One region of the Dickeya aquatica genome, then DNA from elsewhere that is predicted to be linked to it. Evidence: predicted binding sites of a transcription regulator. Region 1 holds the regulator's gene; each other region holds the start of a gene.

Evidence for each region. Region 1 encodes CRP, which controls carbon source genes, mostly activating them, when cyclic AMP is high. Its sites were predicted from a motif close to ATGTGANNNNNNTCACAT; they were not measured.
Region 2: a site for CRP is predicted at 3,129-3,146, ahead of azuC (stress response protein AzuC). Genes of this name have one in related genera too.
Region 3: a site for CRP is predicted at 1,517-1,534, ahead of yrbN (protein YrbN). Genes of this name have one in related genera too.
Region 4: a site for CRP is predicted at 5,470-5,487, ahead of focA (formate transporter FocA). Genes of this name have one in related genera too.

Annotation. Positions count from the first base shown of each region.
Region 1 is NZ_LT615367.1:4,072,404-4,079,781, reverse strand. It holds gene ulaG (L-ascorbate 6-phosphate lactonase) at 1-446, opposite strand, end outside; gene DAQ1742_RS18535 (PTS ascorbate-specific subunit IIBC) at 1,020-2,780, shown strand; gene DAQ1742_RS18530 (PTS sugar transporter subunit IIA) at 2,828-3,304, shown strand; gene DAQ1742_RS18525 (L-ribulose-5-phosphate 4-epimerase) at 3,349-4,041, shown strand; gene DAQ1742_RS18520 (3-keto-L-gulonate-6-phosphate decarboxylase UlaD) at 4,172-4,819, shown strand; gene crp (cAMP-activated global transcriptional regulator CRP) at 4,915-5,547, opposite strand; gene DAQ1742_RS18510 (OsmC family protein) at 5,873-6,280, shown strand; gene DAQ1742_RS18505 (phosphoribulokinase) at 6,320-7,189, opposite strand; gene DAQ1742_RS20760 (hypothetical protein) at 7,188-7,316, shown strand; gene DAQ1742_RS18500 (YheU family protein) at 7,374-7,378, opposite strand, start outside.
Region 2 is NZ_LT615367.1:894,392-901,769, reverse strand. It holds gene DAQ1742_RS04090 (LysR family transcriptional regulator) at 1-449, opposite strand, end outside; gene DAQ1742_RS04085 (tartrate dehydrogenase) at 579-1,664, shown strand; gene DAQ1742_RS04080 (alpha/beta hydrolase) at 1,825-2,856, shown strand; gene azuC (stress response protein AzuC) at 2,970-3,047, opposite strand; gene DAQ1742_RS04070 (multidrug efflux MFS transporter) at 3,374-4,567, shown strand; gene DAQ1742_RS04065 (LysR family transcriptional regulator) at 4,679-5,596, opposite strand; gene DAQ1742_RS04060 (alpha/beta hydrolase) at 5,913-6,899, shown strand.
Region 3 is NZ_LT615367.1:703,882-711,259, forward strand. It holds gene pnp (polyribonucleotide nucleotidyltransferase) at 1-420, shown strand, start outside; gene nlpI (lipoprotein NlpI) at 548-1,432, shown strand; gene yrbN (protein YrbN) at 1,541-1,600, shown strand; gene DAQ1742_RS03230 (DEAD/DEAH family ATP-dependent RNA helicase) at 1,613-3,499, shown strand; gene DAQ1742_RS03235 (luciferase-like monooxygenase) at 3,557-4,576, opposite strand; gene DAQ1742_RS03240 (U32 family peptidase) at 4,694-5,572, opposite strand; gene ubiU (ubiquinone anaerobic biosynthesis protein UbiU) at 5,587-6,585, opposite strand; gene ubiT (ubiquinone anaerobic biosynthesis accessory factor UbiT) at 6,906-7,378, shown strand, end outside.
Region 4 is NZ_LT615367.1:2,100,107-2,107,484, reverse strand. It holds gene cmk ((d)CMP kinase) at 1-437, opposite strand, end outside; gene aroA (3-phosphoshikimate 1-carboxyvinyltransferase) at 614-1,903, opposite strand; gene serC (3-phosphoserine/phosphohydroxythreonine transaminase) at 2,005-3,090, opposite strand; gene ycaO (30S ribosomal protein S12 methylthiotransferase accessory factor YcaO) at 3,361-5,124, shown strand; gene focA (formate transporter FocA) at 5,547-6,404, shown strand; gene pflB (formate C-acetyltransferase) at 6,460-7,378, shown strand, end outside.

The DNA.
Region 1 (7,378 bases):
TCGACACAGGCTTTCGGGCCGATAAATTTTACGTGTGAGCCGCCGTTCTTCAGCACGGCGGCTGCCACGTTCACATCAATGTGATCGGCATGGTCGTGGGTCGCCAGCACGGCGTCTATCTGTTTGATACCAAACGGGTCGAGCACAAATGGCGAGGTTCTCAGGTTGGGTTGCAGTTTGCGCACCCCACCCATGCGCATCATCTGGTGTTGTTTATTCATATACGGGTTGGCGTGGGTTTTTTTGCCCGTACCGCACCAGAAATCGATAGAGATATTGGTATTGCCTGCCGACTTCAGCCAAATACCGGTACAGCCCAGCCACCACATGGCGAAGGTATCGGCCTTGACCTCTTCTTGTTCAATCTCTTCGTTTAGCCAGGTGCCCCATTCCGGGAACGTGCTCAGGATCCAGGATTCACGGGTGATTTCATCAATCTTGCTCATCGGACATACCTTTCTGGTTTGGATGGCGCACTGCGATAGGGAAACCCGACAGACATATCTGGGAACCCGGCAGCGGATCATCGGACATGACAGGGCGCACATTGCGGCACGCCTATGATTGCTTTTGATTTTTCGTGACTATATCAGTGGCGTTTTTGATTATCAATGATTGCAATGATTGTTTTGTGATTCAGACGATGATTTGCTTTTTGTCTCACCGGGAGTGGTTTTTTATCTTTATGTTTTTATTAATTTTAATGATTTTTTGTGTCTTCGTGGCTGGATCGTTTGCATTAAATGCCAGGGAAAATCATTCTCAATCGAGAACGATTGTCGATCATTTTGGGGTTTTTAAGAGATTTTATACCCCACGACATTCATCACAAAAAATCATTTTTTGATGAAATATGATTCTTCCGTGAGTTTATTAAGGCGCTGGCCAATGCTGTCCAACGCCAACCGCATGAATGCAAGCAAGAATGAATGCAAGAAAACCCATACCTATACGGGTGGTGATGTCCTCCACCACTCCAATAGCAGTGTAATTGTCCTTGTGTTGGACGGAGCAACGTTATGGAAACCCTCTACAGCATTTTTTACATTTTCTACAGCCAGGTGATGACCAAAGCCCCGTTGTTACTCGGGCTGGTGACGTGTATTGGTTATCTGCTGCTCAGGCGTGATGGCACCACCGTCATTAAAGGCACTGTCAAAACGATTGTGGGTTTTATGCTGGTGCAGGTGGGGTCAACCACGCTGGTGTCAGGTTTTAAACCCGTTATCGATAAAATCTCGGAATATCATCACCTGACGGGCTCGGTCATCGACCCTTACACCACCATGATGGCGACCATGGAAACCATGGGCAGCCGCTATTCCTGGGTGGGGTATGCGGTGTTGCTGGCGCTGGGCCTGAATATCCTGTTGGTGGTGTTTCGGCGCTTAACCGGTATTCGTACCATCATGTTGACCGGCCACATCATGTTCCAGCAGGTTGGGCTGGTGGCGGTGTTCTATGTGGTGATGGGGGCATCGATGTGGGAAACCATCCTCTATTCCGCGGTCATCATGGCGCTGTACTGGGGTATTTCGTCCAACATCATGTTTAAGCCGACGGAAGCAGTAACGGGTGGCGCGGGGTTCTCGATTGGGCACCAGCAGCAGGTGGCCTCCTGGATTGCGACCAAACTGGCTCCCAGGCTGGGTGATAAAGACGACAGCGTGGATAAGCTCAACCTGCCTAAGTGGTTGCACATTTTTCACGACAGTATTACGGCTACCGCCATTGTGATGACGCTGTTTTTCGGCATCATCTTGCTCTCTTTCGGCCTGGAGAATCTCCAGAAAATGGCCGGTTCGACGCACTGGACTATCTATATTTTGGAAACCGGCCTGCGCTTTGCGGTGGCGATTCAAGTGATTGTGGCTGGCGTGCGTATGTTTGTGGCCGAGCTTTCCGAAGCCTTTAAAGGCATTTCCGAACGCGTTATCCCCAATGCGGTGCTGGCGATTGACTGCGCGGCTATCTACGCCTACTCACCGAACGCGATGGTATTCGGTTTTATCTGGGGCACCTTAGGTCAGTTCCTCGCCGTGCTTGGCCTGCTGCTGTGCAACTCCTCCATCATGATAATCCCCGGCTTTATTCCCATGTTCTTCTCTAACGCTACCATCGGCGTGTTCGCCAACCATTTCGGCGGCTGGCGCGCGGTGATGAAAATCTGTTTTGTGATGGGGATTATTGAAGTGTTGGGTTCCGCCTGGGCGATTCACCTGTTTGCCCAGAACGGCACCAGTTTTAATGGCTGGATGGGGATGGCGGACTGGGCGCTGGTGTTCCCGGCCATCATGCAGGGGCTGTCGTTCTCTTCGCTGTTCTTTGTGTTACTGCTGGCCGGTGCACTGGTCTACATGTACTTCGCGTCCCGCACGCTGCGTGCAGAGGAAGATTCGGCGCAACCGCTAGTCAGTGAGGCGGCCGCGGGCAATGTGCGCAGCAGCGATGCCGATGCCCAGCCGGTGAGCGCTGCGAACGCTCGGGTGGTGCGTATTCTGGCGGTGTGCGGCAACGGCCAGGGGTCTTCGATGATGATGAAAATGAAGATAGGCAAGTTCCTTGAACAACGGGGAGTGCCGCACATCATGGATTCCTGCGCTGTGGCAGATTACAAGACCAAACTCCCGACCACCGACATCATCGTTTCCTCGAAACATCTGGCGGGTGAAATGAGCCCCGGTGACGGCAAGTTTGTGTTGGGTGTGCAAAACATGCTCAACCCGAACTCTTTCGGTGACGAGCTGCTGGGCCTTATCAATAAAAACTTTGCCGGTTAATCACGCGTGCCTTCCTTGCAGGGTGAGGAAGGCCTAAGGAGAAGAGCATGAAATTCAAACAATCGTTAATCGACAATCACTCCGTATTGCTCAACGCCACCGCCGCTGACTGGCGTGATGCCATCAAACTGGGTACGGACATGCTGATTGCGTCCGGTGCCGTCGAGCCGCGCTATCACGAAGCGATTATCAGCAGCATCGAGAAAATGGGGCCGTATATCGTGATTGCGCCGCAATTCGCCATGCCGCACGCCCGGCCGGAAAACGGCGTGAACCGCACCGCCTTTGCGCTGGTGACGCTGACCACGCCGGTGAAGTTTGATGGCGAAGATGAACCGGTGGATGTGCTGGTGACGCTGGCGGGCAGCACCTCGGATGAGCACATGGAAGGGCTGATGGAAGTGACCCAGGTGCTGGAAGACGAGAACAGCGATACCGGAATTAACCTCGATAAACTGCGGGTGTGCACCAGCCGTGAAGAGGTATTCAGTGTGATTGATAAGGCGCTGGCACAGCCTGCCTGAGCCGCAATAAGGCGCTCCGTGCAGGGGCGCAGGAGAGAATGATGATGTACCCGCAATTGAAGGCTATCGTACTGGAAGCCAACCTGTTGCTTCCCCGTCACGGCCTGGTGACGTTGACCTGGGGCAATGTCTCCCAAATTGACCGCGCTCAGGGCGTTATTGCCATTAAACCGTCGGGCGTTTCCTATGAGCAGATGACCCTCGACGATATCGTGGTAGTGGACATGGACGGGCGTGTGGTGGAAGGGCACCTTAACCCTTCCAGCGACACGGCTACCCATCTGGCGCTCTATCAGGCGTTTAGCGGTATCGGCGGTATTGTGCATACCCATTCACGCCACGGCACTATCTGGGCGCAGGCGGGGCTGGATATTCCCGCGCTCGGTACGACCCATGCCGACTATTTCTACGGCGATATTCCCTGCACCCGCGCGTTGAGCGAGCAGGAAATCGCCCGTGAGTATGAAAAAAATACCGGTGCGGTGATCGTGGAGGAGTTTCAGCGCCGGGATCTCGATCCGCTGGCCGTACCGGGTGTGGTGATCACCGGCCATGCGCCCTTCTGCTGGGGGAAAAACGCGCTGGATGCGGTACACAATGCGCTGGTGCTCGAAGAGGTGGCGGCGATGGCGCTGTCAACCCGCCTGCTCAACCCGGCGATTCATATCGATCAGGCGCTTTCTGATAAACACTATTTCAGAAAACACGGCGCGAATGCCTACTACGGCCAGCGTTAAGCCACCGCGCCTGAATAACGTCACTGTTTGAAATAGCGACTTGAAATGAATAGTGGCATCACGCCACGGGCAGCGCTCGCCCGCACGTCGCTGTTTCCGGTATTTTCACTTTTGGAAAGGAAATAACATCATGACTAAACCTATGCTGCAAATTGCCCTGGATTCGACAGACCTGGCCACAGCGGTTGAGATTGCTGAGCGTGTTGGCGGGTTCGTTGAGGTTATCGAGGTCGGTACCATTCTGGCCTTTGCTGAAGGCATGACGGCGGTGCGCACCCTGCGCGAGCGCCACCCTAAACACATTATTGTGTGTGACATGAAAACCACTGACGGCGGAGCCATTCTGGCGCGCATGGCGTTCTCTGCCGGGGCGAACTGGATAACCGTCTCGGCGGCAGCGCACGTTGCCACTATTGCCGCCTGCAAAAAAGTGGCCGATGAGTTTGGTGGCGAAATCCAGATTGAGCTGTACGGCAACTGGAGCCTTGATGATGCCCGGCAGTGGGTTGATATGGGCATTACCCAGGCGATTTATCACCGCTCGCGCGATGCGGAGCTTGCCGGAGTTAACTGGACGAGTGACGACCTCGGCCGGATGCGTGCGCTTTCTGAACTGGGGCTGGCGTTGTCGATTACCGGCGGCATTGTGCCGCAGGATATTCACCTGTTTGAAGGTATCAGCGCCAAGACCTTTATCGCCGGTCGTGCGCTGGCGTCTGAGCGTGGTAAGGCGACCGCTGAGGCACTGCGCACCGAGATCAATAAATACTGGTCGTAACGCGTCGCACGCGACACTCACCGATACGCAACGCAAAATAAGCAGGGCGGCCATTGGCCGCCCTTGCTGGTGATGGAGACACGTTGATGAAGGTATCAACGGGTACCGTAAACCACGATGGTTTTACCGTGGGCAGAGATGAGATCCTGGTCTTCCAGCATTTTCAGGATACGGCCGACAGTTTCACGGGAACAGCCGACAATCTGGCCTATCTCCTGACGGGTTATCTTGATTTGCATACCGTCCGGGTGGGTCATGGCATCCGGTTGTTTGGCCAGGTTCAGCAAGGTCTGTGCGATACGCCCTGTTACGTCCAAAAATGCCAAATTGCCGACCTTCTGCGAGGTCACTTGCAGGCGGCGGGCCATCTGTGAGGAGAGGCGCATCAGAATATCCGGGTTAACCTGGATAAGCTGACGGAATTTTTTATAGGAAATTTCAGCGACTTCGCAGGCAGTTTTTGCCCGAACCCACGCACTGCGCTCCTGCCCATCTTCAAACAAGCCAAGCTCGCCAATAAAATCGCCCTGATTCAGATAAGACAGAATCATTTCCTTGCCTTCTTCATCCTTAATCAGCACGGCAACCGAGCCTTTCACGATGTAGTAAAGCGTCTCTGCTTTTTCACCCTGATGGATCAGAGTGCTCTTCGATGGGTACTTGTGAATGTGACAATGAGAAAGGAACCATTCGAGAGTCGGGTCTGTTTGCGGTTTGCCGAGAACCATTCGCTGTTATCCTCTGTTGTAATTCACTGCGCAAATCACAGGGCTCAGAGTTCCCTGTACGGCGTGATAACATAGTTATAATTCAAATTCCGTCCTGGCGGAATGACGTCAGGGATGATACGGAGACGGTCTATCAATGACGCCGGTAAACTGGTGGCAGTCAGGCAGAGGCCCGACACACACGGGTTTACGTCCTCCGTTTGTAACACAGGTTGAGTGTAGTGTCTCGTGTTGTCTCGCTTCAGCATGATTAAGCTCTGATTATCAGGCTTTTTTGTTCATGAGCGGTGCAAAATTTCAAAAATAGTTGATTGAGGGCAAAATTATGCAGGCTCGGGTGAAATGGGTTGAAGGATTGACGTTTTTGGGTGAGTCCGCATCCGGTCATCAGGTGCTGATGGATGGCAACTCAGGCGACAAAGCGCCCAGCCCGATGGAGATGGTACTGATGGCCGCCGGAGGCTGTAGCGCCATTGATGTGGTGTCCATCCTGCAAAAAGGTCGCCATGATGTGGCCGACTGTGAAGTGCGTCTGAGCGCCGAGCGCCGTGAAGAGGCACCGCGCCTGTTCACCGCCATTAATTTGCACTTTATCGTGACCGGCAAAGCCTTATCGGAAAAAGCCGTGGAGCGGGCGGTTGCGCTCTCGGCAGAAAAATATTGCTCGGTGGCACTGATGCTGGAAAAAACGGTGACGGTGACTCACAGCCATGAAGTCATTGCGCGGGGTTAAGGCATTGACGCGCGGCGGCTTAACCACCGCCGCGAGACGTCACGCTATCCCGTTACCTTCAACAAGCCGCTGTACCAGCGGTGCCATAATCAGCTCCATTGCCAGCCCCATCTTGCCGCCCGGCACCACCAGGGTATTGATGTGCGAAATAAATGACCCCTGTAACATCGCCAGCAGATAGGGGTAATCCATATTGTTTAATCCCTGAAAGTGGATAACCACAAAGCTCTCATCCATTGAGGGAATGGCTTTGGCGGCAAACGGGTTGGAGGTATCGACCGTTGGGACGCGCTGAAAATTGATATGGGTGCGGGAAAATTGCGGCGTGATATGGGTGATGTAATCTTCCATTGAGCGCACCACCGAGTCCATCACCGCTTCGCGTGAATGGCCGCGCTCGTTGATGTCACGCACCAGCTTTTGAATCCACTCCAGATTGACGATAGGCACCACCCCCACCAGCAGGTCAACGTGCTGCGCGACGTTATGCTGTGCGCTGACAACGCCGCCATGCAGCCCTTCGTAGAACAGCAGATCGGTCGGTTGTGGTATCGGTTCCCAGGGCGTAAAGGTGCCAGGCACCTGATTGTAGGGAATAGCTTCATCATAGGTGTGCAGGTATTTGCGGGTCTGGCCGGTGCCGGTGCGGCCATAATCGATAAATGCCTGTTCCAGCTGGCTAAAATCATTGGCTTCCGGCCCGAAATAGCTGATATGACGGCCGACATCGCGCGCTTTACGGATAGCCATATCCATTTCCGGGCGGGTATAGCGGTGGTAACTGTCACCGTCTACCAGCGCGGCGCGCAGGTTAAGTTGCTGGAATATTTTACGAAATGCCAGGCTGGTGGTGGTCGTCCCGGCACCACTGGAGCCTGTAACCGCGATAATCGGGTGCTGATGAGACATGCGAACCTCCGCTGACATTGCCGCCGGTAAACCGGGTCATCGTCGTGAAATGTTTATTAAAAGCCTGAGTATGAATGCCTTGCTTATTGAAGGCGATATCTTGCGAACCGTCAGGGATATCCGATAAGTGTTAGCATATCTGTTGCCTGCCGACACGCCAATTTGCGTGTTTCACCCCCGTGACTCACG
Region 2 (7,378 bases), 1.3 Mb from region 1:
TCCGGTGGCGAGCCAAAGCGGATGTCGATATCCACCCCGGCATCCAGCATATTGAGCGGCTGGCTGGTGAGCTGTAACTGAATATCAAGTTCCGGGTGCTGACGGGCGAAAGCCGATATTAGCGGCGCAATATGACGACGCCCGAAACCAAACGAGGCATTGACGCAAAGCCGCCCGCGCAGCGTCAGTTGATAGCGGCGGACCTGGCCTTCCAGCGCGTCGATATCATGCAAGATAGGGAGTGCGCCATCGGCATAAAGCTGGCCTTCTGGCGTCATATCCAGCCGCCGCGTAGTACGGCGGATTAATTGCACCCCCAGTCGTTGCTCCAGTTGAGTCAGGCGTTTGCTGACCGCAGGCAGCGATAAGCCATATTCGCGTGCCACCGCCGTCAGGCTGCCAAGTGCAGCAATGCGGCTGAAGAACAGCAGATCGTCAATTGCACTCATTCATTCTTCTCTTTTATTCAACAATGGCTTTACCAAAAGCGAAATTGTTTACGTCAAACAGAGTAAATACACTGCCCGTTACCCAAGTACAACGCCCTACACTGCAAAACTGCACATTCAGGAGTCACCATGTCTACACCGAGTTATCGCATTGCCGTTATCCCCGGCGACGGTATTGGCAAAGAAGTCATGCCGGAAGGCGTACGGGTACTGACCCGCGCCGCCGAGCTGTTTGATATTCACTTAACGTGGGAATGGTTTGATTTCGCCAGCGCCGACTACTATCGCCAGCATGGCAAAATGATGCCGGATAACTGGTTTTCCTTGTTAAAAGATTTCGATGCCATCTATTTCGGTGCCGTCGGCTGGCCCGAGGTGGTGCCGGATCATGTGTCATTATGGCAATCGCTACTGTTGTTCCGCCGGGAGTTCGACCAGTACGTTAACCTGCGCCCCTGCCGCCTGATGCCAGGCGTCAAAGCACCGCTGGCGGGGCGTCAACCGGGTGATATCGATTTTTATATCGTGCGGGAAAATACCGAAGGGGAATATTCCAGCGTCGGTGGCACTATGTTTGCTGGCACCGAACGTGAAGTGGTGATCCAGGAAACCGTAATGACCCGCGTCGGCGTAGATCGCATCCTCAAATTCGCCTATGAACTGGCGATGAAACGCCCGAAAAAACACCTCACATCCGCGACAAAATCTAACGGCATCGCCATCACCATGCCCTACTGGGACAGCCGGGTCGCCGACATGGGGCAACATTACCCTGAGGTAAAAGTAGACAAATACCATATCGATATTCTGACGGCTAACTTTGTATTGCACCCTGACTGGTTTGATGTGGTGGTTGCCAGCAACCTGTTTGGTGACATCCTCTCGGACCTGGGCCCGGCGTGCACCGGCACCATTGGCATTGCACCCTCGGCGAATATTAACCCGGAGCGCACCTTCCCAAGCCTGTTTGAACCGGTGCACGGCTCTGCGCCAGACATCGCAGGCAAAGGTATTGCCAACCCGATAGGCCAAATCTGGTGTGGTGCGATGATGCTCGAGCATCTCGGTCACGACGAAGCCGGGGCTGCCGTGTTGCGCGCCATCGAACAGGTGCTCTTGCAGGGGCCGGACAACGCACCGCTCACGCGAGATCTCGGTGGCCGTGGCGATACGGCGTCGTTAGGCAACGCGATTGCACAGGCCCTGAGCCGCTGATACGCCAGCGTCCTGCGTACAATGCTCTGACCGTTGCGATGACACCGCCCCATGTTGTGCCTTCTACCCACGGTCAGATATCCATATCCTGTTGAGCGCAGCAACTGTAGATTACACACCGGTGAGCAATGATAGCCACCACTTAAACAGGAGAATATTTATGCGTACAGGAATACGTTTTACACTGGCTACACTAACAACACTGCTGTTGAGCGCAGGTTCTGCGCTGGCCGCCGATGCCGACCTGCCCGGCTATACTGCGGGTGCGGAAGTCATCCGTGTGACGAAAACACAAGGTCAGGTCGATGTACTCAGCGGTGTTATCTACAATCAGATAAAGCAAACCCGAGCCGTTCGCCAGCTAAGAATGTCGCTTATTGTACCCCGCACCGCTGACCTGAAACCGGCCATCGTGTACTTCCCTGGTGGGGGTTTTACTTCTGCCGATCATGAAAAATACATCGAAATGCGCATGGCACTGGCTCAGGCCGGTTTTGTTGTCGCCGCCGCTGAATATCGCGTCGTCCCTGACACCTTCCCGGCTCCGCTGGAAGATGGCAAAGCGGCGGTGCGTTATTTACGCGCTCACGCCAGCGAATACGGCATTGACCCGACCCGCATCGGCGTACTGGGTGATTCTGCCGGTGGTTACGTGTCTCAACTGGTGGGTACAACGAACGGCGAAAAAGCGTTCGACAAAGGGGATTATCTCGATAAATCCTCAGATGTTCAGGCCGTTGTAACGCTGTATGGCATTTCCAATCTGCTCAATATCGGTGAGCGTTTGCCGGAAAACCTGCAAAAAGTGCATGAATCACCGGCGGTGACAGAAGCGCTGTTGCTCAATGGCCCGGCCTTTCGTGACTTTGCTGGCGCATCGGTGATGAGCGACAAAGCCAAGGCATTAAACGCCAGTTCAATGGGCCACATCAAAGGTAACGAGCCGCCGTTTTTAATCATGCACGGCAGCGATGATACCCATGTTTCGCCCTGGCAGAGTGAGCAGCTCTATAAGGCGCTGAAAGCGAAGGGCGATAAAGCTGATTATGTCGTGGTCGCAGGCGCACAGCATGGTGATTTAACCTGGTTCCAGAAGCCGATTATCGACAGAGTGGTCAGTTGGTTTAAGGCACAGCTCGGCGAGCCGGTGAAAGGCGGCGGACAAACGGCTGACCCAGGTGCACGCCTGTAATTGCAACGAACCCCGATTCAAATAAGAAAAGGCCACTATGCAGTTGCAGTGGCCTTCTTCATGATGCTTTCCGGTGTTATCGTGGCGGCGCGCAGTGGGCCGGTACGACAGGCTTAGTGCATCGCACCCGGCGGAATGTCTTTATATGCGTTAACATAAGCGACCAGAAGTTTTTTCAGGAATTTACGCACGTTGATCACCTTGGGTAATGAGTGGTTTGTGAACTTTCTGGTAAAAGATTGTACGTTTTGTTGAGTCTGGACGCAAGATTTATGTGATGCACATCACACAAAAACAGGAATGGTGTTTCGGTTTATATGAACTCACTGATTTCACTCGTAATCCCCTCCCGTGCAATGGCGTTACGCGCTGGCACACCAAACGCTATCAGCCCCTCAGCCAGCGTGCAGAAAAAAGACAAAACCATTTCCCGGCTAAGGAAAAACCTCCATACTAGTGCCCACTTTGCCAGTTCGTGCGTACTGCCTGGCGTTTACTGACAGCTGAAACCTGCCTTATGGAAACCTGGAAACTCAACCTCTTCGCCGCCTGGCTGGGATGTTTCTTTACCGGTATGGCGATGAGCCAAATCCTGCCTTTTCTGCCTCTTTATATCGAACACCTCGGGGTGAGTGACCATACCGCACTGAACTTGTGGTCCGGGCTAATTTTCAGCTGTTCGTTTCTGGTTTCAGCAATTGTTGCGCCATTGTGGGGCAGCCTTGCCGATCGCAAAGGCCGTAAGCTGATGCTGCTGCGTGCCGCGCTCGGCATGTCGCTGGTGATGGGGTTGCAGGGCCTGGCCACCGACGTGTGGCAGTTATTTATACTGCGGACATTGATGGGGTTGACCTCCGGTTATATTCCAAATGCCATGGCGCTGGTCGCCTCGCAGGTGCCACGCAGCCGCAGTGGCTGGGCACTGGGCACGCTTTCAACCGGGCAGGTGGCCGGGGTGCTGATAGGGCCGCTGCTCGGCGGCATGATGGCGGATACTATTGGCCTGCGCACGGTGTTCTTCGTCACCTCGGGGATGCTATTCATCTGCTTTTTGATTACGCTGTTCGCCATTCGTGAAAATACGATTACCGTTAGCAAAAAAGAGCAACTCAATAACCGCGCGGTATTCGCCTCTCTGCCATATCCGCTACTGATAATCAGCCTGTGTATCACTACGCTGATGATTCAGATGGCCAACGGATCGATAAGCCCTATTCTGACGCTGTTTATCCGTGACCTGTCACCGGATATCGGCAACATCGCTTTTGTCAGTGGCGTCATTGCCGCCGTTCCCGGCATTTCGGCTTTGTTGTCGGCACCACGCCTTGGCAGGCTTGGCGATCGCATCGGTTCACAACGGGTACTGGTGGTGGCACTGTTTTTCTGTGCGTTACTGTTCTTTTTGATGTCGGCGGTACAAAGCGCGGTGCAGTTAGGTATCTTGCGCTTTGCTCTCGGCTTTGCCGATGGCGCGCTCATGCCTGCGGTACAAGCGCTGCTGGTGAAATACAGCAGCCAGCAAGTCACCGGACGAATTTTTGGCTATAACCAATCCTGCATGTATTTGGGTAACGTCGTCGGCCCGCTACTCGGCTCCGGCATCTCTGCGCTGTTCGGTTATCGCTGGGTGTTTCTGGTGACTGCCCTGCTGGTACTGATCAATGCCGTACAGCTGGCGGTCAGTTTTGCCCGCCAGCCGCAAAAGCGCTGAACAGGCGTTGTCCAGCGACATCGGCTCCATCGCGTCTTCATGCCAGTGTCAGGTCAGTGAGCAATGTCTGCCTCTTGGTAAGCAGCCCGGTCTGACCTTTTGCGTTCCCCGTCATCCCCCGGCATCCGGTGTGTGCAGCACCGGGTGATGCCGCTCCATAAAATCCAGAAAACGGCGCACCATCGGAATCGAGGCACTGCGTTTTAAGTAGCTGACGGCAAAGGTACGGTGAATCGGGGTGGCAATCGGCCGAATGGCAATCTCATAGCCTTTCAGGCTGAAAGCGACCGAGGAGCATAAAAACACCACACCGCCATGATGCATCACCAAATCCATAATGATATCGAGGTTGCTGCACTCACGAAAACAGGTTGGTTCAAGCCCGGCGCGGCTAAATGCCGTCAAAACCGCAGCATGCTCACCGGTGCCTTTTTGCGGCACAATCGGTCGCTCTTGCGCCAGTTGAGAGAGTGTCAGGCTTGCTTCGCCCGCCAGCGGATGCACGCTCGCCATCACCGCAACCAGGTTGTCTTGCAGGAAAACAGAATGATTAAACAACGGGTCTTGCAGATAGTCATCAAACGGGGTGGACAGCGAGACATGAATTTGGGCATTTCTCACTTTCTCCAGCAAATCACGGCTGACGCCATCAATAAACGAGAGTTCGATATTCGGGTGCTGTTGCTGGAACTGTGTAAAAACATCGTAATATTTCAATCGATTAAAGATAGGGATCACCCCCACTATCAACGCACCATCCTGACTCTCTTCGTAGGATTGCACAAACTGTTCGACATCATAATACTCTCGAATCAGGGGTTTTACTTTGTCGTCAAATGCCTGGCCAAACGGTGTCAGCGAGAACTGCCGGGTGGTGCGATTAATCAATTTTCTTTGCAGATCCTGTTCAAGACGGGATATTTCCTGGGAAAGAAAAGCCTGAGAGATATTGAGTGATTTGGCAGCCTGAGTGAAGCTCCCTTTGCGTACCAGTTCGTGATAATAAAGTGCTCTTTTTATACTTATCATGATTATTTTTATACCCACCATACTTCAGATTGCAAGCGCATTGCTTGTATGTGTGCGTCCCTAGTCTCTTATTGATGCACATGATGACATGTATTCATGGCGACTCACCACCTCGCCCCTATTTTTCTTTTTTCACCTCGAATTATTCAGAATATATAACATTATACAAATAGCAATTATATTAAATTGCAAAAATACTAATGTGAGATTAAGCACACTTGCATTCATCTCAGCCATGATAGCCTGCCGCAGATTTTCCCTCCCCCGTTATTAAAACGGTCGCTATTCGCTTCATAATAATTTTAAGGAATACTTCATGCGTACCCCTTTGCTAAAAATGATGCTGTTATCTTCTGTAATGATCGGTGCTACGACCCAGGCTCCCGCGATGGCCGCAGACAATAAACACGACGACAATATACACGAACTGGCAATAACACCACGCCAGACCTCGGTAAAACTGATTTCTGATGTGGTCTATGCTCAGGTGCCGATGCGCGGTTATCCCAACGTGGCGTTAAAAATGGATATTCTGCAACCGGAAATGAAATCACCTCAGCCCGTCGTGCTGTTTATTACCGGCGGAGGATTCATTAATGCTAACAAAGACAATTATATCCAGCAGCGTCTGGCGATGGCTCAGGCCGGTTATGTGGTTGCCAGCATGGAATACCGCGTCGCCCCAACGGTCATGTTCCCGGCCCCGCTGGAGGATGTGAAATCGGCCATTCGCTATCTGCGCGCCAATGCCAGCAAGTTTGGTATTGATGCCAGCCATCTGGCGGTATTCGGCGCATCTGCCGGTGGTTATCTGGCTGCGTTTTCCGGTACAACCAGCGGCAGCCGCCAGTTCGATAAAGGCGACAATCTCGATCAAAACAGCAACGTACAAGCGGTGATTGATTTTTATGGCTTGTCTGATTTAACCCGCGTGGGCGAAGGCTTCCCCGATAACGTCGTTCAAAAACATACCACCGCCTCTGCCACGGAAGCGATTTGGGTCAACGGCACCTCGGTTTTTAATGAAGGCGGCCCGATTACCCGCTTCCCAGAAAAAGCCACCGCCGCCAATCCGATAACCTATATCGGCCAGCACACGCCCCCTTTCCTGATTATGCATGGCAGTGCCGATACGGTGGTTTCACCGCGCCAGACCGAACTGTTACACCGTGCGCTGCGCCAGCAGGGTATTGAGAGCACGTATTATCTGGTCAAAGGGGCAGAGCACGGCGGTGTGTACTGGCTGCAACCGGAAATCATGCAAAAAGTGCTCGCCTTTCTCAACAGCCACCTGAAGTCATAATCCGCACGATACCGGCCCCGCTTCGGGTTATTCTCCCGGCGATCCTCATTTCTCTGAGCAGGGCGTGGCCAATTCACGCCACGTCCTGTTGCTTGACCTGTTTATCATTATTTGCGCCACATCATTTTATCACTGTGATGAGAAATCTATTTTATTTACGCACATCAAAAAACAAAATAAAACACTATAGAGCAACAATAAAATAACAATAAAAAATAAAACCATTACAACAAAAATACGAATTCACCAGTTATCGTACTTTGCAATTATTTATATCCCTATCTGCAAAAAATTAATTGTGAGGCAGTCCACACTTCTTGGTTTCCCCACATGTTCCAATTTATTACAGAGAATTACCGGGTTGTTTATTATTTTATGCCACACGTTATATTCAGCCATTATTTTCAGTTGGCAGGAAGTTAGGTCAATTATTAATCCTTTCAGTGCGGCGAGAGAATTAATCAGACCTAAATAACATT
Region 3 (7,378 bases), 1.1 Mb from region 1:
GTGATCGGTAAAGGTGGCTCGGTTATCCGTGCGCTGACCGAAGAAACTGGTACCACCATCGAAATTGAAGATGATGGTACGGTGAAGATTGCGTCTACTGATGGCGATAAAGCCCGCCTGGCGATCCGTCGCATCGAAGAAATCACCGCTGAAATCGAAGTGGGTCGTATTTACCAGGGTAAAGTGACCCGCATTGTTGATTTCGGTGCATTTGTGGCGATCGGTGGCGGTAAAGAAGGGCTGGTACACATTTCTCAAATTGCGGACAAGCGTATTGAGAAAGTGACCGACTACTTGCAGATGGGCCAGGAAGTACCGGTCAAAGTGCTGGAAGTAGACCGTCAGGGGCGTGTCCGTTTGAGCATAAAAGAAGCAACTGCTCAATCTCAGGAAACTGTTCCGGTTTCCAGTGAAGAATAATAACGGATAATCGATTGGCAGCTCCTTACAGTGTGAAGGAGCTGCGTGTATTATAAGGAACGGATATCCTTATACTGAGCAGTCGGGGACAGGATGTTCATCCAATGTTTGTCTTCGGGAGTGGGAAATGAAGCCTTTCTTGCGCTGGTGTTATGTTGCGACAGCAATCATGCTGGCAGGATGCAGCAACACGGATTGGCGCAAAGATGCATTGCTGGCCGTCCCGTTGCAGCCTACGTTGCAACAGGAAGTCATCCTGGCACGCATGGAACAAATCCTCGCGAGCCGGGCAATTACTCCCGATGAGCGGGCACAGCTGTTATATGAGCGCGGAGTGCTGTATGATAGTCTCGGGTTACGGGCATTAGCGCGAAATGATTTTTCACAAGCGCTCTCTATCCGCCCCGATATGCCGGAGGTATTTAATTATCTCGGCATTTATTTGACGCAGGCAGGCAATTTTGATGCTGCCTATGAAGCGTTTGATTCTGTATTAGAGCTTGATCCAACTTACAATTATGCGCGTTTGAATCGGGGCATCGCTTTGTACTACGGCGGTCGCTACCTGTTGGCGCAGGATGATCTGCTAGCGTTTTATCGCGACGATCCTAATGATCCTTTCCGTTCCCTGTGGCTTTATCTGGTGGAGAGAGAAATCAATCCCGAGAAGGCCAAATCGGCGTTAAAAGAACGCTACGAGGGCGCAAAGAAAGGTGTGTGGGGATGGACGATTGTCGAATTCTACCTGGGCTACATCAACGAGAAAACCTTGATGCAGCGGATTCAGGAAGAAGCTAAGGATAACACTTCGCTCGCCGAGCATCTCAGTGAAACTGACTTCTATTTAGGTAAGCACTACCTAAGTCTGGGGGACAAGAACACCGCCGAGGCGTTGTTCAAGCTGACGGTTGCTAACAATGTTCACAATTTTGTTGAGCACCGCTATGCATTGTTGGAATTGGCGCAGTTAGGCCAAGAGCAAGACGACCTATCAGGATCGGACCAGCAATAGCTGACGAACACCTTTCAGCCTGAAATCATGATGATTTCTTCATCGCCTTAACGGGCGAGGCTTTATTGTTCGCTTTTTAATCCAATTTGAGCCGGTTCACACTTTTCAATGAAAATGATTGAGTATTTTCTCGACAAGTTATGTAGACTGGCCGCCATTTTGAAGTGAGGCTTAGTTTACATGGCAGAGTTTGAAACCTCTTTTGCTAGCTTGGGGCTGTCTGCTCCTATTTTGAATGCACTGTCTGACATGGGGTATGAAAAACCGTCCCCGATTCAGGCGGAGTGTATTCCCCATTTGTTGAACGGCCGTGATGTGCTGGGTATGGCCCAGACAGGTAGCGGCAAGACAGCGGCGTTTTCTTTGCCGTTGCTCAATAACATCAAGGCTGAACTGAAAGCGCCACAAATGCTGGTGCTGGCACCGACCCGTGAACTGGCGGTGCAGGTAGCAGAAGCCTGTAATGAATTCTCTAAACATATGCAGGGTGTTAACGTGGTCGCACTGTATGGCGGCCAGCGTTATGACGTGCAGTTACGTGCCCTGCGTCAGGGGCCGCAGATCGTCGTCGGTACGCCGGGTCGTCTGCTGGATCACCTGAAACGCGGTACGCTGGATCTGTCCAACCTGAGCGGTCTGGTACTGGATGAAGCCGACGAAATGTTGCGTATGGGCTTTATTGAAGATGTGGAAAACATCATGGCGCAGATCCCGGCTGAACATCAGACCGCGCTGTTCTCCGCCACCATGCCGGAGGCGATCCGCCGCATTACCCGTCGCTTCATGAACGATCCGCAGGAAGTGCGTATTCAGTCCAGCGTCACCACGCGCCCGGATATCAGCCAGAGCTACTGGACGGTATACGGCATGCGTAAAAATGAAGCGCTGATCCGTTTCCTCGAAGCGGAAGACTTTGATGCAGCCATCATTTTCGTGCGCACCAAGAATGCCACGCTGGAAGTGGCCGAAGCGCTGGAGCGCAGCGGTTATAACAGTGCGGCGCTAAATGGTGACATGAACCAGGCGCTGCGTGAGCAAACGCTGGAGCGCCTGAAAGATGGTCGTCTGGATATCCTGATTGCCACCGACGTTGCCGCTCGTGGTCTGGACGTTGAGCGTATCAGTCTGGTGGTGAACTACGATATCCCAATGGATTCCGAGTCCTATGTTCACCGTATCGGCCGTACCGGCCGTGCGGGCCGTGCCGGCCGTGCGCTGTTGTTTGTGGAAAACCGCGAACGCCGCCTGCTGCGCAATATTGAACGCACCATGAAGCTGACCATTCCTGAAGTGGAATTGCCGAATGCGGAATTGCTGGGTCAGCGTCGTCTGGCGCAGTTTGCGGCAAAAGTTCAGCAGCAACTGGAAAGTAGTGATCTGGATCAGTACCGTGCTCTGCTGGCGAAATTGCAGCCTGCGGATGAGCTGGATGTGGAAACGCTGGCAGCGGCTCTGCTGAAAATGGCACAGGGTGAACGCCCGCTGATCCTGCCGCCGGATGCACCGGCACGCCCGCGTCGTGAATTCCGTGAGCGTGAAGATCGTTTCGAGCGCCGTGGCGAACGTAATGATCGTGGCCCGCGGACTGAGCGCAGTGGCAGTGATGAGCGCCCGGCTCGCCGTGAGCGTCGTGATGTGGGTGAAATGGAGTTGTACCGCATTGAAGTGGGCCGTGATGATGGTGTTGAAGTTCGCCATATCGTGGGTGCCATTGCCAATGAAGGTGACATCAGCAGCCGTTATATCGGTAACATCAAGCTGTTTGCTTCTCACTCAACCATCGAGCTGCCGAAAGGAATGCCGGGAGAATTGCTGTCGCATTTCACTCGTACCCGTATTCTGAACAAGCCGATGAATATGCAACTGATGGGTGATGCACAGCCGCATGAACGTCGTGAGCGCCGTGAAGGCGGTGAGCGTGGCGAACGCGGTGGTCGTGGTTTCGGTGAACGTGCTGGCAGCGGTAATGGCCGCCGTCCGTTTGCCGGTGAGCGCCGTGAAGGTGGTGGTGAGCGTCGTGGCAACCGTGAAGGCCAGCGTGCACCACGTCGTTTCAATGACGCCTGATACAACCGGTCTTGATGTGAAAAACCAGCCTTCGGGCTGGTTTTTTTATGCCTGTGATTAGGCCATTCGCGGCTGGCGTACAACCTCTGGCTGTAATTGTGCGATAAGCTCAAAAGAGCGCAATCGGGCCTGATGGTTGAATATCTGGCCGTTGAGCATCAGCTCGTCGGCCTGGGTTTCCCGCAGCAGGGTTTGCAGGCCGTGGTGCACGCTGGCCGGCGAGCCGACGATGGCGAGCCGTAATGTCTGTTCCACGGCAAACTGCTCGGCGGCTGACCAGTAAGCCGCCATCGACTCGACCGGCGCAGGCAGCGGCCCCGGTGTGCCGCGGCGCAGGTTGATGAATTGCTGTTGCAGTGACGTAAACAGGAAACGGGCGTCGCTGTCGCTGTCGGCGGCGATGACGTTAACGCACACCATGGTGTACGGTTTTTCCAGTTGAGCGGAAGGCTGGAAATTGTCGCGGTAAAGCTGTAGCGCCTGTAACAGCATATCGGGGGCAAAATGGGCGGCGAAGGCAAATGGCAATCCCATTGAGGCGGCCAACTGCGCGCTATAGAAGCTGGAGCCTAACAGCCAGATTGGCACATTCAGCCCTTGTCCCGGCACCGCCTGCACGGCTTGTGCTGGTTTGGCATCGGCAAAGTAGTGCTGCAATTCGGCGACATCGCGCGGAAAATCGTCAAGATCGGTGTGCAAATGGCGGCGCAGTGCTTGCATGGTGCGCGGGTCGGTGCCCGGCGCACGCCCAAGCCCGAGCTCGATACGGCCGGGGTAGAGCGATTCGAGTGTACCGAACTGCTCGGCAATCACCAGTGGCGCATGGTTTGGCAGCATTACTCCACCGGAACCGAGCCGGATACGTTGTGTTCCACCGGCAATGTAACCGATCAGCACTGAGGTGGCGGCGCTGGCGATGCCGGTCATGTTGTGGTGTTCGGCCAGCCAGTAGCGCTGGTATCCCCAGGATTCTGCATGTTGCGCGAGATCCAAAGAATGGTGAAACGCATCACGGGCGGTATTGCCCTGCGGGATGGGAGCCAGATCGAGCAGCGAGAAAGGAACGTTAGCGGTCATAAGCGTCACTCATCAGGTTAAGGGGCTGAACGTGTCAGCCCAAAATAAACACGGATAAGATGTTACGCTGTCTTAACACGAGATAACGGACGATGCGTGCGCATCGTCCCTGACGAGCTAATCAACCAGCTCCAGCCCGGCCAGACGCCGCCAGTAGCCGTTGCAATCCTGCTGGTTTTCCAGCACCAGCGGGTGTTCCCCATGCTGGTTAGCGCGAAAACGCGCCAGCATCGCCAGCGTGTCAGGCCCCTGCGGTGACAGGCGCACGATATCCACCAGCCCGTCCATGGAGGCCAAATCATTACCCAGGTTATAGCAGTAACCGCTCTGAGTCTGGATACCGTTGAGCACGAACACCTGCTGGTTTTCCTGCGATAGCACCTGACGGCCTTGTGGATAGTTCAGACAACAGGTTTCACACTCATCTTTGGCGCGGTTTTCCGAGCGAGCGGTAAAACAGCGTGCGGAATAAGCCAGCGGCAGATGACCATAGCTCAGCACTTCAACCTCGAATTGATGGCGAAAGCCCAGCTCATCACATTGATTGAGCAGATGTTGCAGCCAGTCACGCGACAGCTCAACGGGCATACACCAGCGCATCATGCCCTGTTTGTGCAGCAAGCGCAGCGTATAGGCGTTGTAGCAATTCAGCGCATGTCCGGCGACAAACGGCAGACCGCGCTCGGCGGCCATATTAACCGCACCGAGATCGTTGGCTTCCAGCAGAAACTCGCCGTTTTCCACATAGCGTTGTAGCTCATTGAGTTCAGAGGGGGCTTGCAATAGCGCCAGCGTGGAGATAACCACTTGCTTGCCGCTGCGCGCGACATCACGCGCTAAGGCGAGCCAGTCGTTTACTTTCATGCTGCGCCGTTTACTGCACACCGTCTCACCCAGATAGATGATATCGGCACTGCTGGTAACGGCGGCGTGATAGAAAGCCTCAATGTCAGCTTTTGGCCAGTAGTAAAGCAGTGCGCCTAGTGAATATTTCATTGTGTGTTCTCCCGCTACTGCCACTGACGGTGGTAAGCGCCCAGCGTGGTTTGTGTGCCTTCGGCAAGTGCGCCCAGTGCATCCATCCATTCTGGGGTGGCACTGAAATGCGCCGGGTCGGCTTTGCAGCGGTCAATCGCCTGACGCCACACTTTTGTCACCTGACTGACGTAGGCCGGGCTGCGCTGGCGGCCTTCGATTTTTACCGACGCGATGTTGGCGGCCATCAGCTCCGGCAGCAACTCCAGCGTATTGAGGCTGGTCGGCTCTTCCAGCGCGTGATAGCGCTGGCCATCAACCAGATAGCGGCCTTTACACAAGGTGGGATAACCGGCATTTTCGTTATCCTGATAGCGGTCTATCAGTACATCATTCAGGCGGGATTCCATGCCCTGATCCGTTTGCTGCCAGCGCACAAAGCGTGCCGGCGAGCAGGCCCCCACGGTATTCGGGGACTCACCGGTTAAATAGGACGACAGATAACAGCGTCCTTCGGCCATAATGCACAGGCTGCCAAAGGCAAACACTTCCAGCGGCACCGGGCTGGTGCGTGCCAGCTGTTTGACCTGATGAATCGAGAGCACGCGTGGCAAAACCACCCGTGCGACGTCAAAATGGCGCTGGTAGAAGCGAATGGCCTGCTCATTGGTGGCGGATGCCTGTACCGAGACGTGTCGCTCAACGCTCGGGTAGCGCTCGGCGGCATATTCCAGCATCGCTAAATCAGCCAGGATCAACGCATCCGCTCCGGCTGTTTGCACGGCCGTATCCACCGCCCGTTGCCAGCGCGAGTAACCATCAGGGTGAGCAAACGTATTGATGGCGATGTGCAGTTTGCGCCGACGCTGATGCACATAGTCGCCAGCATCCTGCAATTTTTTGTCGGTGAAATTCAGGCCAGCGAAGTGGCGGGCGTTGGTATCGTCTTTCAGCCCGATGTACACCGCATCGGCCCCCTGGTCAATGGCGGCTTTCAGTGCCGGTAAGTTCCCGGCGGGGCAAAGCAACTCCATGGTTACATCCTTTCATGTCGGCCTGGCGCTGCGCGCCTGTTGGCAATAAAAACGGATCTTAGTGAAGCGAATCCCCGGTAACTTTGATTTAAACCAGCATAAAAGGGGATTACCGGTGGTTTCGGTTCGTGATTTGGCGCAGAACAGGCTAAATTTACCCCGTTGGGTAACGATTGTTGGTCTGCCGGGCGTGGTGCGGTGAGGCGGAATACACCGGTCTGGCGTTTTTTATGATGTAGACCTGTGCTGCCCGTTTCCTGTTATGTGGCAGAATGAGGGCCATATCGGTCAGGCAGTATCGCTTTATGAGGAGTAGGCCAGTGTTGGAAAAACTACGGGCACAGATTGTGCGTCAAGGGCCGCGCTTACTGAGTAAGCCATTAACATTAACGCCTTTTTTCCTGCAACGTCGGGTGATGGAGCAACTGCTGGACTGGCAGTTTCGCCAGGCACTGGAGGAAGGGGAACTGGATTTTCTGCAAGGACGCTGGTTGCGCGTTGAAGTGCGGGATATTGGTTTGCAGTGGTTTGTGACGCTGTGCAATAACCGTCTGGCTATCAGCCATAATGAGCTGGCGGATGTGAGCTTTAGCGCCGATGCCAACGACCTGATTCTGATAGCGGCCCGCCTCGAAGACCCGGACACGCTGTTTTTCCAGCGCCGTTTGCGTATTGAAGGTGACACCGAGCTGGGTCTGTATGTCAAAAATTTGATGGATGCGATTGAGCTTGAGAACATGCCGGCACCGCTGCGTACCGGCTTGCTGCAACTGGCCGGGTTTATTGCTGCCGG
Region 4 (7,378 bases), 2.0 Mb from region 1:
AAGATTTTTACCGGCGCATCAGGAAAAACCACCGTCCCCATATCCCGGCCATCAGCAATGAGTCCAGGCATTTCACGGAATGCTCTCTGGCGGCGTAACAAAGCTTCTCGCACACGGGGAAATACTGCTGCCTGCGACGCCGTGTTGCCGACTTCCTGAGTGCGGATCGCGTTGCTGACATCCTCGCCCTCCAAAATGACCTGCAATTGATCCTGCTGCGGAACAAATCGCACATCCAGATGAGAAGCCAGAGGCACTAACGCCTCTTCGGAGGTAACATCAACCTGATGGTGCAACGCAGCCAGTGCCAACACTCGATAGATGGCACCAGAATCGAGCAGATTCCATTGCAGTGCATTCGCCAATGCCTTGCACAATGTGCCCTTACCTGCGCCACCTGGCCCGTCAACCGTAATTACCGGTACAGTCACCGCCATTATCTACTCCTTCAAATACAGAAATCGTATGCCATATAGACCATACAATAAGTCATTATACCGTGCTGTGGCGAGAATCGTGAAATTAAAGACTGATTACTATGGAATATTGGGTGAATCTTTCTGTAACCAGAGTATCTCGCTAATGCCATAGGGTGACCCCTATGGCATCTCAATCAGCCATGCTGGCTTAGGCGCTCCAGTTGCTGAAAATAATCAGGGAAGGTTTTGGCTGTGCATTTTGGGTCAAGAATCGTTATCGGTGTATCCGATAACGCCACCAGCGAAAAACACATCGCCATGCGATGATCGTTATAGGTGCCGATATCCGCCGTTTTCAACTGCGATGGTGGCGTAATACGAATATAATCGTGCCCTTCCTCCACCTCTGCACCGACTTTGCGAAGCTCAGTTGCCATTGCAGCCAACCGATCGGTCTCTTTTACTCGCCAGTTGTAGATGTTTCGCAGTGTAGTGGTTCCCCCCTGGGCAAATAGCGCCGTCGTGGCAATCGTCATTGCTGCATCAGGAATATGATTCATATCCATATCAATGGCATGCAATTCACCACGCTGACACTCAATATAATCATCACCCCAGCGGATGTGAGCCCCCATTTTCTCCAGCACATCGGCAAAACGAATATCGCCCTGAACACTCGCACGTCCAACGCCAGTCACTCGAACCGTACCACCTCGAATCGCTGCTGCCGCAAGAAAATAAGATGCAGAAGACGCATCGCCTTCCACCAGATACTGGCCAGGAGAACGGTAGCGCTGATTACCACACACAACAAATGTTTGATAACCCTCGTTAATTACCGTAATCCCAAAGGTTTTCATCATATGCAGGGTGATATCAATATAGGGTTTAGAAACCAGATCACCTTTAATGCGGATGCGGGTATCCTGCTTCGCTAATGGCGCAGCCATCAGCAATGCTGTCAGGAACTGGCTGGACACAGAACCATCGACACTGATGTCCCCTCCCTGAAAACCGCCTTTTAAGCGCACGGGGGGGTAATGCTCCTGCTCCAGGTAGTCAATCTTCGCACCACCCTGACGCAATGCATCAACCAGATGGCCAATCGGGCGCTCTTTCATCCGCGGTTCCCCCGTCAGCACAATGTCACCATCGCTCAGACATAGCGCCGCAGCCAATGGGCGCATCGCCGTCCCGGCATTGCCGAGGAAAAGTTCTAACGGCGCAGAGGCCACAAATGCACGTCCCAACCCGGTAATTTCACAGGTGGTGCGATCGGTTGATAGTTGATAGTGAACACCCAATGCGCTCAGTGCATTGAGCATATGGCGGACATCATCACTATCAAGCAGGTTTGTCAGGCATGTGGTGCCTTCAGCTAACGCGGCCAGCAACAATGCGCGGTTAGAAACACTTTTTGACCCCGGCATATTAATCGTGCCGTTAATCAATGAAATGGGTTGTAGGGTCAGGGATTCCTGCATGTGAAACCGATTCTCCAAAGAATTAACATGAAAACCCCGGCCAGATACCGGGGTTTAAACTACATCAGCCTAATTGCTGTATTTGCTAAGACATGCTGCCATCAACCGTGACGCCGCTCAAAGTCAGCCATAAATTCGGTCAGTGCTTTCACACCCTCCAGCGGCATCGCGTTATAAATAGATGCGCGCATTCCACCAACCACACGATGACCTTTTAGTGCATGCAGGCCAGCATCGTGTGCTTCGCGTAAGAACAGCGGATCAAGTGCCGCGTCAGCCAGTTGGAATGGCACATTCATGCGGGAACGGTTTGCCGATACCACATCGTTACGATAAAAATCGCTGCCATCAATCGCGCTGTACAATAAATCCGCTTTGGCCTGGTTGCGTTTCTCCATCTCCAGCAAGCCGCCCTGCTCTTTCAGCCACTTAAATACCATGCCTGACAAATACCAGGCGAATGTTGGCGGCGTGTTGAACATGGAGTCATTATCAGCCAGAACCTGATAATCCAGAATGGAAGGTAATTCACGACGAGCGTTACCGAGAAGGTCATCACGGACAATCACCAGCGTCAGGCCAGCCGGGCCAATATTTTTCTGTGCACCGGCATAAATCACCCCATACCGGCTGACATCAAGCGGACGTGAAAGAATACTGGAAGAGTAATCCGCCACTACAATTTTATCACCGAAATCAGGCTCTTCTTCGATGGCTAAACCGTCAATCGTCTCATTTGGACAGTAATGTACATACGCCGCCGTTTCAGATAAGGCCCAGTCACGCATTGCCTGTACACCACGCAAACCGTCTACGTGTGTTTTGACATCAATAACGTTCGGCTTACAGTATTTTTCAGCCTCTTTAACCGCACTGTGAGCCCAATACCCCCCATCAATATAATCTGCCGAGACATTGTCACCCAACAGGTTAAGCGGAACGGCAGCAAATTGAGCACGGGCCCCACCGTGACAGAACAACACTTTGTAATTTGAGGGGATCTTAAGAAGGTCGCGTAAATCCTGCTCAGACTCATTGGCTACCTGCATGAACTCTTTACTGCGATGACTGATTTCCATCACCGACGTTCCCAGCCCATGCCAGTTGCACAACTCCTGCTCCGCGCGACGCAATACTTCTACCGGTAACATAGCCGGACCGGCACTAAAATTAAAAACCTGAGCCATTTCCCCTCACCACGTATAAATAATAGCGACCTGTTTTTTTAGTCGCATCAGTTTACCCTGCTATCGGTTTTATCACTCGTTTTTCCTGCCTGCAATGCTTATTAGCCCAAGAGATGAAAAGTTGCATACCGGCTCGCGCGTTATTTATTGCCGTATGGCATCACTCACGGATCATTGCGAGACATTACGCAACACCAGACAGGTAAGATAGAGTCCCTCGTTAAAACCACGTATGATGCAGCCTCTTCATAACACATTCAGGTTCGTACCATGACCCAAACGTTTATCCCAGGCAAAGACGCCGCCCTGGAAGATTCCATCGCCCGTTTTCAACAACAGCTCCAAAACCTGGGGTTTACTATCGAGGAGGCCTCATGGCTGAACCCGGTCCCCAACGTCTGGTCAGTACATATTCGTGACCGTGACTGCGCGCTGTGCTTTACCAATGGCAAAGGCGCTACTCGCAAGGCCGCGCTGGCCTCTGCATTAGGTGAATATTTTGAACGGTTATCCACCAATTATTTTTTCGCTGATTTTTATCTGGGTCAGCAGATTGCAGAGGGTGACTTTGTTCATTATCCCGATGAAAAATGGTTCCCCATCCCTGAAGATGACAGCCTCCCGTCAGGTATTCTGGATGCGCGTTTGCATGACTTTTACGACCCAGAGCAGCAGTTAGTCGCCAGCGATTTAGTCGATTTGCAATCAGGTAATCACAACCGGGGTATTTGCGCCCTGCCGTTTACCCGGCAATCTGACCAGCAAACGGTCTACATCCCAATGAACATCATCGGTAACCTGTATGTATCAAATGGGATGTCAGCCGGGAATACCCGCAATGAGGCTCGCGTTCAGGGGTTGTCCGAAGTTTTTGAACGCTATGTTAAAAACCGCATTATCGCCGAAGCTATTAGCCTGCCAGCTATCCCGCAAGAGATACTGGCTCGCTACCCCGGTGTAGTTGAAGCGATTGCTACGCTTGAAAAAGAGGGTTTCCCGATCTTCGCCTACGATGCGTCGCTCGGTGGTCAGTACCCGGTTATTTGTGTTGTCCTGTTTAATCCTGCCAATGGTACTTGCTTTGCTTCTTTCGGCGCACACCCGGCCTTTGGAGTGGCACTCGAGCGCACCGTGACCGAATTACTACAAGGGCGAGGGCTCAAAGATCTGGACGTATTTACCGCTCCCACCTTTGATAATGATGAAGCCGCAGAACACACCAATCTGGAAACCCATTTTATTGACTCAAGTGGCTTGATTTCATGGGATCTCTTCAAAAAAGATGCCGACTATACATTTGCCGACTGGGACTTTAGCGGGACAACCGAGCAAGAATTCACCACGCTGATGGCCATCTTCAACAAAGAGGGCCAAGAGGTTTACATCGCTGACTACGAGCACCTGTCAGTTTATGCTTGCCGTATTTTGGTGCCAGGAATGTCTGATATCTACCCGGCAGAAGACCTGTTGCTGGCAAACAACAGTATGGGCGCACATTTGCGTGACACCTTGCTGGCATTACCAGATAGCGCATGGGAAAAAGAGGAATACTTGGCGCTGCTGCAACAACTGGACGATGAAGGGTTGGATGATTTTACACGCGTGCGCGAATTACTTGGCATTGCCACTGGCAAAGACAACGGCTGGTTTACCCTGCGTGTTGGTGAATTAAAATCTATGCTGGCCCTGGCTGGTGGAGCGCTGGAAGATGCACTCAGTTGGGTTGAGTGGTCGATGGATTTCAACCAGTCTGTCTTTAGCGCTGAGCGAAGCAATTACTACCGCTGCCTGCAAACATTACTGCAATTAGCGCTGGAGCCAGAGCGTGATGCCGAGCAGTATTACGATGCTTTCGTGCGTATGTATGGTCGCAACACCGTTGAGCTGGCAAGCGCAGCCGTTGCCGGTGAACAGTGCTTCTACGGGTTATTTGCTATAGATGCCGACCTGAAAGCATTACCGGCACATCAATCGTTACTGGCTGCGTATGAGAAGCTTCAGCAGGCCAAACGTCAGCATTGGCGGATAAAATAAACGCCCCGTGCAGGATGATATTCAAATGTCATCCTGCACGGCAGGACAATTAATATCCTTTATTTTAAAATGGTTATTGGTGTATTCCTGATTCGGTAACACAGCGAATATTTATTTTTACCTTGTCGATTAATGTTATCAACAAGTAAATAATAAATAAAATAACGTAAAAACAGCGCCGTTTTTTCTACAATACTTTATTTTATTTAACGCTAAAACGCGCTTTTCAACCCACAATTCAACAGTTTTTGTAATTTTTAAAAAAAATTTTCCTTTTTATTTTCATAAACATAAGTGATAAATCAAGGTGGGAAGCACCGTTGAACGGCCCGATAAATTTCACCGGTATGATCCATGTCAAATTCTGGCTAATCGGCCTTTGTTAATATTACAGCGTAGATAATTTTTAAGAGAGAGTTAGTGTGAAAGCTGACAACCCCTTCACTTTGTTATTACCACCCGCCATGGCAAAAGTCGCCGAGGATGCTGGTGTTTATAAAGCAACGAAACAACCGCTCACCGCTTTTTTTCTGGCAGTAACAGCGGGCGTCTTCATCTCCATTGCGTTTGTTTTCTATATTACAGCCACCACGGGTTCCTCTTCCATGCCTTACGGTATGGCTAAACTGATTGGAGGCATCTGCTTCTCGATGGGGCTGATGCTGGTCGTGGTTTGTGGGGCTGACCTGTTCACGTCAACCGTGCTAACCGTTATTGCCAAGGCCAGCGGTCGCATAACCTGGAAACAGTTATGGGCGAACTGGTTTAACGTGTATATCGGCAATCTGGTGGGTGCGCTATTCTTCGTTGCACTGATTTGGTTTTCTGGTGAATACATGGTCGCGAATGGCGCATGGGGGCTGAATGTGCTGCAAACGGCCAACCACAAGCTAGAGCACTCGTTTGTTGAAGCGCTTTGCCTTGGGATTCTGGCAAACCTGATGGTCTGTCTGGCTGTATGGATGAGTTATTCCGGCCGTTCTCTGACAGATAAAATGCTGGCGATGATCCTGCCTGTTGCGATGTTTGTCGCCAGTGGCTTTGAGCACAGCATTGCCAATATGTTCATGATCCCGATGGGGATTGTTATCAAGAACTTTGCTTCTGATACTTTCTGGCATGCCATCAGCATGACCGCTGCGCAGTTTGAACATCTGACTGTCAGCAACTTCATTATCGACAATCTAATCCCTGTCACCATCGGTAACATTATTGGTGGTGGACTACTGGTAGGTTTGACTTACTGGGTTATCTATTTGCGCGGTGGAGACAAGCACTAAGCTGCTGTCGGCCGCAACGTCGGGTTATAAAAATCCAATCAAAGGTAGGTGTAATATGACCGAACTTAATCAGAAACTCGCCCAGGCTTGGGAAGGTTTTAGCAAAGGCGAATGGCAGAATGGCGTTAACGTGCGTGACTTCATTCAGAAGAACTACGTGCCGTATGAAGGTGATGAATCCTTCCTGTCTGGTGCCACCCAGGCGACCAGTTCCCTGTGGGACAAGGTCATGGAAGGCATCAAACAGGAAAACCGCACCCATGCACCGGTTGATTTTGATACCGACGTTGCTGCAACGATTACCTCTCATGATGCTGGTTATATCAGCAAGAATCTGGAAAAAATCGTTGGCCTGCAAACAGATGCCCCGCTGAAACGTGCGATTATCCCGTTCGGCGGCATCAAAATGGTCGACAGCTCTTGCAAAGCGTATGACCGCGAGCTGGATCCACAGTTAAAGAAAATCTTCACTGATTACCGTAAAACTCACAACCAGGGCGTGTTTGACGTCTACACCCCAGACATCCTGCGTTGTCGTAAGTCTGGCGTGCTGACTGGCTTGCCTGACGCCTATGGCCGTGGTCGTATCATCGGTGACTATCGCCGTGTTGCGCTGTACGGTATCGACTACCTGATGGCAGACAAATTCGCTCAGTTCACTTCTCTGCAATCCAAACTGGAAAATGGCGAAGATCTGGAAGCAACGATTCGTCTGCGTGAAGAGATTGCTGAACAGCATCGCGCTCTGGGTCAAATCAAGGAAATGGCAGCCAAATACGGTTGTGACATCTCCGGCCCGGCGACGACGGCTCAGGAAGCGGTACAGTGGACCTATTTCGGCTATCTGGCTGCGGTAAAATCCCAGAACGGTGCCGCAATGTCCTTTGGTCGTGTGTCCACCTTCCTTGACATCTACATCGAGCGCGATCTGAGCGCAGGAAAAATCACCGAACAGGATGCTCAGGAACTGATCG